2 regions of the Actinokineospora sp. NPDC004072 genome follow, and region 2 is predicted to be linked to the other one. Evidence: riboswitches for the same ligand, from Rfam matches in the RefSeq annotation. Region 2 holds a riboswitch; the other holds the start of a gene.
What was found. A riboswitch is a leader RNA that binds a small molecule or an ion and turns the genes downstream of it on or off. The one in region 2 is predicted to bind S-adenosylmethionine.
Positions count from the first base shown of each region.

Region 1: it holds a riboswitch for S-adenosylmethionine, as region 2 does, so the genes downstream of both, ACWEPX_RS30875 (methionine ABC transporter ATP-binding protein) here and thrC (threonine synthase) in region 2, are expected to answer to the same signal.

Region 1 is NZ_JBSGHB010000029.1:8,104-11,499, forward strand. Features, by position in the region: gene ACWEPX_RS30870 (4-(cytidine 5'-diphospho)-2-C-methyl-D-erythritol kinase) at 187-1,152, opposite strand; gene ACWEPX_RS30875 (methionine ABC transporter ATP-binding protein) at 1,169-2,176, opposite strand; SAM riboswitch class I at 2,358-2,446, opposite strand; gene rsmA (16S rRNA (adenine(1518)-N(6)/adenine(1519)-N(6))-dimethyltransferase RsmA) at 2,563-3,396, opposite strand, start outside.
Region 2 is NZ_JBSGHB010000008.1:58,273-61,668, forward strand. Features, by position in the region: gene ACWEPX_RS14115 (ComEC/Rec2 family competence protein) at 1-482, shown strand, start outside; gene thrC (threonine synthase) at 497-1,750, opposite strand; SAM riboswitch class I at 1,762-1,889, opposite strand; gene holA (DNA polymerase III subunit delta) at 2,027-3,001, shown strand; gene ACWEPX_RS14130 (acyl-CoA thioesterase) at 3,142-3,396, opposite strand, start outside.

The DNA.
Region 1 (3,396 bases), on a different contig from region 2:
AGCGCACCAGCCCCCGCTCAACCGCAGTCACCCGACCCGGTGGTGATCCCCATTCATCGCGGCCCGAATTGCGCGTCGACCGCCCCGGGTGAGACCCAGGTCATTCGGAAACAGGCGCTCGTTTCAATTCCGGTATTGCCGGGTGACCGAATTGGTAGCGAAAATGGTGCGATTGGGACGCGCCGGTCAGGCGTGGACTTCCGGGGGGACCGGGCGGGGGCTGTCCTCGCCGCCGATGACGCGGGCGCCGGGGACGGGGCCGTGGGCGACGCGGACGGTGCGGCAGACGCCTGCGCCTGCCAGCTCGGCGGCCACGTGGAGGGCGGACTGCTCGTCGGCGCAGAGGAAGGCGCAGGTGGGGCCGGAGCCGGAGACGGTGCCAGCGAGGGCGCCCGCGTTGACCCCCGCGCGCAGGGTGCGGCGCAGGCCCGGGCGGAGGGAGACGGCGGCGGCCTGCAGGTCGTTGCCCAGGAGCAGGGCCAGCTGGCGGGGGTCGCCGGTCGCCAGGGCCTCCAGGACCGGTTCGACGGCGCCCGCCCGCGGGGGCGAGCCCTCCGCGCGCAGGCGGTCCAGCTCGCCGAACACCTTCGGCGTCGACAGCCCGCGGCGGTCGAAGGCCAGCACCCAGTGGTAGGTGTGCCGGGACAGCACGGGCACCAGCTGCTCTCCCCGGCCCGTGCCCAGCGCCGTGCCGCCGTAGAGGGTGAACGGCACGTCGCTGCCGATGCGCGCCGCCAGCCGGGCCAGGTCGTCGCGGGTGACGTCCAGCCGCCACAGGGCCGAGAGGCCCACCAGCGTCGCGGCGGCGTCCGCGCTGCCGCCCGCCATCCCGCCCGCCACCGGGATGCCCTTGCGGATCACCACGCGCACGCGCGGCTCCTCCGGGTCGCGGCCGCAGTGGCGGGCGAGCTCCTGCACCGCGCGCCACGCGAGGTTGGAGGGGCCGGTCGGGACCGCGTCGGCGTTCTCGCCCGCGACCTCCACCCCGGGCTCGTCGGCCACGGCGACGGTGACCTCGTCGGTGAGCGACAGCGCCTGGAAGACGGTGGTGAGGTCGTGGTACCCGTCCGGCCGCGCGTCGCCCACCGCGAGGTGCAGGTTCACCTTGGACGGCACGCGAACGGTGACGGGGTGCGGTACGACGGCGAGCACCCGACCAGCCTACGGGTCAGGCGGCGATGCCCTCCGGCCCCCGCACCGGACGCTTGACCACGCCGCCGCGCTCGCTGATCCAGGACAGGGTCGACTCCGCCTGCGCCCCCGACACCCCGAGCAGGAACCGGGCCACCGGGGTTTCCCCCACCCGGGTCAGGCCGCCGCCGATGACCGAGACGTCGGTGCCGAAGCGGCCGCTGGCCTCCGGCAGCAGCGCGCCGACCGCGGCGAAGCCGATCAGCACGACCTCGGCCGTGCGGTCGTGCTTGGCGCGCACGGAGTCGGGGGTGTCGATGGCGGGCAGCAGGGCGTCGGCGATCGGGCTGCCCGGGTTCTGGATCAGCGACAGCAGCGACCCGTTGGCTGCGACCCGCCCGCCCTCCAGCAGCGCGACGTCGTCGGCGATGCGCCGGGCGACCCCGCCGTCGGCGGTGGTGACCAGCACCGTGGTGCCCAGCTCGCTGCGGGCGCGGTCGAGCACGGCCAGCACGCCCGCCGCGCCGTCGGCGTCGAGGTCGGCGGTCGGGTCGTCGGCCAGCAGCAGGCCGGGGTCGCCGACGAGGGCGCGGGCGATCTCCACCCGGGCCCGCTGGCCGGGGGTCAGCTCGGCGGGCAGCGCGCCCGCCCGCGCGGTCAGGCCGATCAGGTCCAGCAGCCTGCCGACCCGCTCGCGCCGCTGCGGCCCGTCGACGCCCGCCTGCTCCAGCGGCATCGCGATGTTGCCCGCCGCGGTGCGCTGCGCCAGCAGCTCGCCCTGCCCGACGACGCCGATGCGGCGGCGGGCGGCGCGCAGCCTGCGCTGGTCGAGCGCGGCGGTGTTGTAGCCCTCGACGCGGACGACGCCGCTGTCGGGGCGGTCCTGCAGGGAGACCAGCCGGGCGAGGGTCGACTTGCCCGACCCGGCCCCGCCGACCACGCCGGTGATCGCGCCGGGCGCGAGGTCGAGCGTGACGTCGTCGATGGCGACGACCTGGCCGGTGCTGGTCCAGAAAGACTTCGTGGCGTTCTCAACGGTGATCATGGCGAATCGGCTCCAGGCGCGCCCGCGCACGCCGACGGCGCGTGCGGGAAGTGGGTGTGTCCGAAGTGGATGTGGGCGAGCGGGCTGTATCAGCTGGATACGCGCATTCGCCGACAGCCGGTCACGGTGCGCCTGCACTCGTCGATGACCCGCCTGCGGGTGAGAATCCCCATCTCTCGGTCCTCCATCGGTCCTGGCGGTAGCACCTGCCCGCGTGGGTGGTTGCTGCGGCGTCGCAGAGCCAGGTCTCTCGGCCGCTCCTGATGGATAGCTGAGCTGAGTACACCCGATCGCCTGGTCGCCGCGCAAGCCGCTCAACGCAGGTTCGGCCGTACCGTTCGCAACGTCACACTCTCGGAGTGCGGACCAGGACCCCGAACGGCCTACTACCGGCGGGTATGCGCGTGTTGAGCAATCCGCGCGAAGTCCTCGACGGCCAACTGCTCGCCCCGGGCCCCCGGGTCGACGCCCGCGGCCAGCAGCGCCGCCTCGGCCGCGGCGGCCGAGCCCGCCCACCCGGCCAGCGCCGCGCGCAGCGTCTTGCGCCGCTGGGCGAAGGCCGCGTCCACGACGGCGAACACCGCGTCGCGGTCGCCTGCGGGCTGCTCCCGCCGCTGGAGCAGCACCAGCGCGGAGTCGACGTTGGGCACCGGCCAGAACACCGCGCGCGGCACGGTCGCCACCCGCCGGGCCGAGGCGTACCAGGCGATCTTGACGCTGGGCACGCCGTAGACCCGGCCGCCCGGCCCGGCCGCCATCCGGTCGGCCACCTCGGCCTGGACCATCACCAGCACCTTGCGCAGCGACGGCACGGCGGCCAGCAGGTGCAGCACGACCGGCACGGCCACGTTGTAGGGCAGGTTCGCCACCAGCGCGGTGGGCGCCAGGGGCAGCTCGGTCACCTTCATCGCGTCCGCGCACACCACGGTCAGCCGATCGGCCAGCTCGGGGGCGCGGTCGGCGACGGTCGCGGGCAGCCTCCCGGCCAGCACGGGATCGATCTCCACGGCGACGACCGCGGCGCACGCGGGCAGCAGCGCCAGCGTCAGCGACCCCAGGCCGGGGCCGACCTCCAGCACCACGTCGTCGGCGGACAGCTCGGCGGTGGCCACGATCCGGCGCACGGTGTTGGGGTCGTGGACGAAGTTCTGCCCGAGCTTCTTGGTCGGCCGCACGCCCAGCGACTCGGCCAGGCCCCGGATCTCCGCCGGGCCCAGCAG
Region 2 (3,396 bases):
CCGCGGGCGGTGTGCCCGTGGTGGAACTGACCGCTGGGCGCAGGCTGACCTGGCCTGGGCTGACGATCGACGTGCTCCATCCGAGAGGAGGCGATGCCCAACCCGAGGACGCGGACGGCAGCGCGATCAACAACGCCTCGCTCGTCCTGCTCGCCAGCACGACCGCGGGACGGGTCCTGCTCACCGGGGACATCGAGCTCACCGCCCAGGCCGACCTGGCGGCGTCCGGGATCGACCTGGCCGCCGAGGTGGTCAAGGTGCCCCACCACGGGTCGCGGTTCAGCGACCCGGCGTTCCTGGCCGCCGTCGGGCCGCGGCTGGCGGTGGTCAGCGTCGGGGCGCGCAACCGCTACGGGCACCCGAACCCGGGGACGCTCGCCGTGCTCGCCCGGATCGGCGCGCGCACCGGGCGCACCGATCTCGGGGGAGACGTCGCGGTCGTCCCCGGGCCCGCCTTGGTGTCCAGGGGGCCGCCGGGATGAGTCCGGTGTGGACTCTAGCCCTGCAGGGCCGCGCGCACCGCGGCCGTGGTCGGCGGGACGACGGCCTTGGGGCCGATGCGGTCCTCGACGGCATCGAGGGTCTTGAGGCCGTCGCCGGTGATCAGCAGGACGGTGTCGGCGTCCGGGTCGAGCTGGCCCGAGTCGATGAGCTTCTTCGCCGTGGCCACGGTGACCCCGCCCGCGGTCTCGGCGAAGATGCCCTCGGTGCGGGCCAGCAGGCGGATGCCCTCGACGACCTCCTCGTCCGTGACATCTTCCACCGCGCCCCCCGTGCGGCGGACGGTGTCGAGGACGTAGGGGCCGTCGGCGGGCGCGCCGATGGCCAGCGACCGGGCGATGGTGTTGGGCTTGACCGGGATGATGACGTCCTGGTCGGCCTTGTACGCCGCCGACACCGGGGCGCAGCCGGTGGCCTGGGCGCCGAAGACGCGGTAGGGGGTGTCCTCCACCAGGTCGAGGGCGGCCAGCTCGCGGAATGCCTTGTCCACCTTGGTGAGCTGCGACCCGGACGCGACCGGGATGACCACCTGGCCGGGCAGGCGCCACCCGAGCTGCTCGGCGACCTCGTAGCCGAGGGTCTTGGAGCCCTCGGCGTAGTACGGGCGCACGTTGACGTTGACGAACGCCCAGTCCTCGTTCTCCGCGGCCAGTTCGGTGGCCAGGCGGTTGACGTCGTCGTAGTTGCCGTCGACGGCGATCAGCGAACCGTCGTACACCGCGGTGGTGAGGATCTTGGCGCGTTCGAGGGAGGAGGGGATCAGCACAACTGAATCCCAGCCCGCGCGGGCGGCAGCGGCCGCGACGGCGTTGGCCAGGTTGCCCGTGGAGGGGCAGGCCAGCACCGTGAAGCCGAGCTTGCGCGCCGCGGCGAGGGCGACGGCGACGACCCGGTCCTTGAACGAGTGGGTCGGGTTGCCGGTGTCGTCCTTGACCCACAGCGACTTCACGCCCAGCGCGGCGGCGAGGCGGTCGGCCTTCACCAGGCGGGTGAAGCCGGGCTCGGTGTTGGGGTGGGCCTGCACGTCCGGCGGGACGGGCAGCAGGCGCCGGTAGCGCCAGATCGACTTGGGGCCCGCCTCGATGTCGGCGCGGGTTACGGTGCCGAAGTCGTAGGCGACCTCGAGCGGGCCGAAGCACTCCGCGCAGGCGAATTCCGCGGCGAGGGGGATCTGGTGGCCGCACTCCCGACAGGAGAGGGCGCGCGCGGGACCGAGGTCGAGGGCGGGCGTGGTGTCGACGGCAGTCATCGCGAGGTATCTCCTCATCTCTCCCGCGTCCGCGGGTCGGAATTGGCACCGTGGTCGTGGTCGACCTCACGAGGAGGTGACACTCACGCCGGTTGCCGGGGCTTCGTCGGGCCGTTCCCTCTGCCCCTCTGGATGAGCGGTATTCGGTTGTGCGGCCCGGGATGGGCCTTGCCGACACGCTACGACACCGCGGCCCCGCGTGACCAACAGGACGTCCATCATGCGAGAGCCCTTGCGCTACCCGGCGGTGTCGGCGTGGCATGGCAGGATGCCCGTGTGAAGTCACCCGCGGTCACCCCGGCCCCGCTGCAACTGGTGCTGGGCGAGGAGGAACTGCTGGTCGAACGCGCCGTCCGGGCCGCGCTCGACAGCGTGCGGCTGGTCGACCCCGCCGCCGACCTCACCCGCGTCCGGGTGGCCGACCTCACACCCCCTGAGCTGGCCGAACTCGTCTCGCCGTCGCTGTTCGCCGAGGGCAGGGTGATCGTCCTGGACGCCGCGCAGGAGATCACCCAGGACATCGCCGCCGCCGTCACCGCTTACGCCAAGGCGCCCGCGGAGGGCATCGTCCTGGTCGTCGCGCACAACGGCGGCGGGCGCAAGGCGGGCAAGGACCTCGTCGCCGCATTGCGCAAGCTCGGAGCGGCCGTCACCGAGTGCCCGAAGCTGACCAAGCCCGCCGAGCGCGAGGCGTTCGTCCGCGAGGAGATCCGCCGGGCGGGCGGGCGCACCGACCCGGCCGCGGTCGCCGCGCTCATCGACTCGGTCGGCTCGGACCTGCGCGAGCTGGCCGCCGCGGCCGCCCAGCTGGTCGCCGACACCGGCGGCACGGTCTCGGAGGAGGCCGTGCGCCGCTACCACCGCGGCCGCGCCGACGTCACCGGGTTCGCCGTGGCCGAGAAGGCCGTCACCGGCGACGTCGCGGGCGCGCTGGAGGCGCTGCGCTGGGCGCTGCAGCTCGGCGTGGCGCACGTCCTGGTCGCCGACGCCCTCGCCGACGCCGTGCGCACGATCGCCCGGGTGGCGGGCGCGGGCCGAACCGACCCGTTCCGGCTGGCCCAGCAGCTGGGCATGCCGCCGTGGAAGGTGAAGAAGGCCGTGGCCCAGTCCCGGGGCTGGCGCGCGGAGGGCCTGGTCGAGGCCATGCAGATCGCCGCGGAGGTCAACGCCGACGTCAAGGGCGCCGCCGTGGACGCCGACTACGCCTTGGAGCGCGCCGTGCTCCGCCTGGTCCGCGCCCGCGGCACCTGACCGCCGCGGAAGACCGCCGCGGAAGACCGCCGCGGAAGACCGCCGCGGAAGACCGCCGCGGAAGACCGCCGCGGAGGACCGCCGCGGAAGACCGCCGCGGAAGACCTCTGTGGACACCGGCGCGTCCGCTGTGGAGCGCGTCAGGCGTGTTCCTCGCGGCTGGCCAGGATCTCGTCGCGGCGGGTGAGGCGGTGCTTGCGGCGGATCTCGGCTTCCCGGAGGCGGCGGTGGTCCTCGTCGGTCTCGGGCAGGAGCGGGGGGACCGGCCGGGGCTGGCCGTGGGCGTCGACGGCGACGAAGACGAGGTAGGCGGTGGCGACGCGGACCGGGGGGACGCCAGCGCGGTCCCACGGCTCGGCCAGGACGCGGACCCCGACCTCCATCGAGGAGCGGCC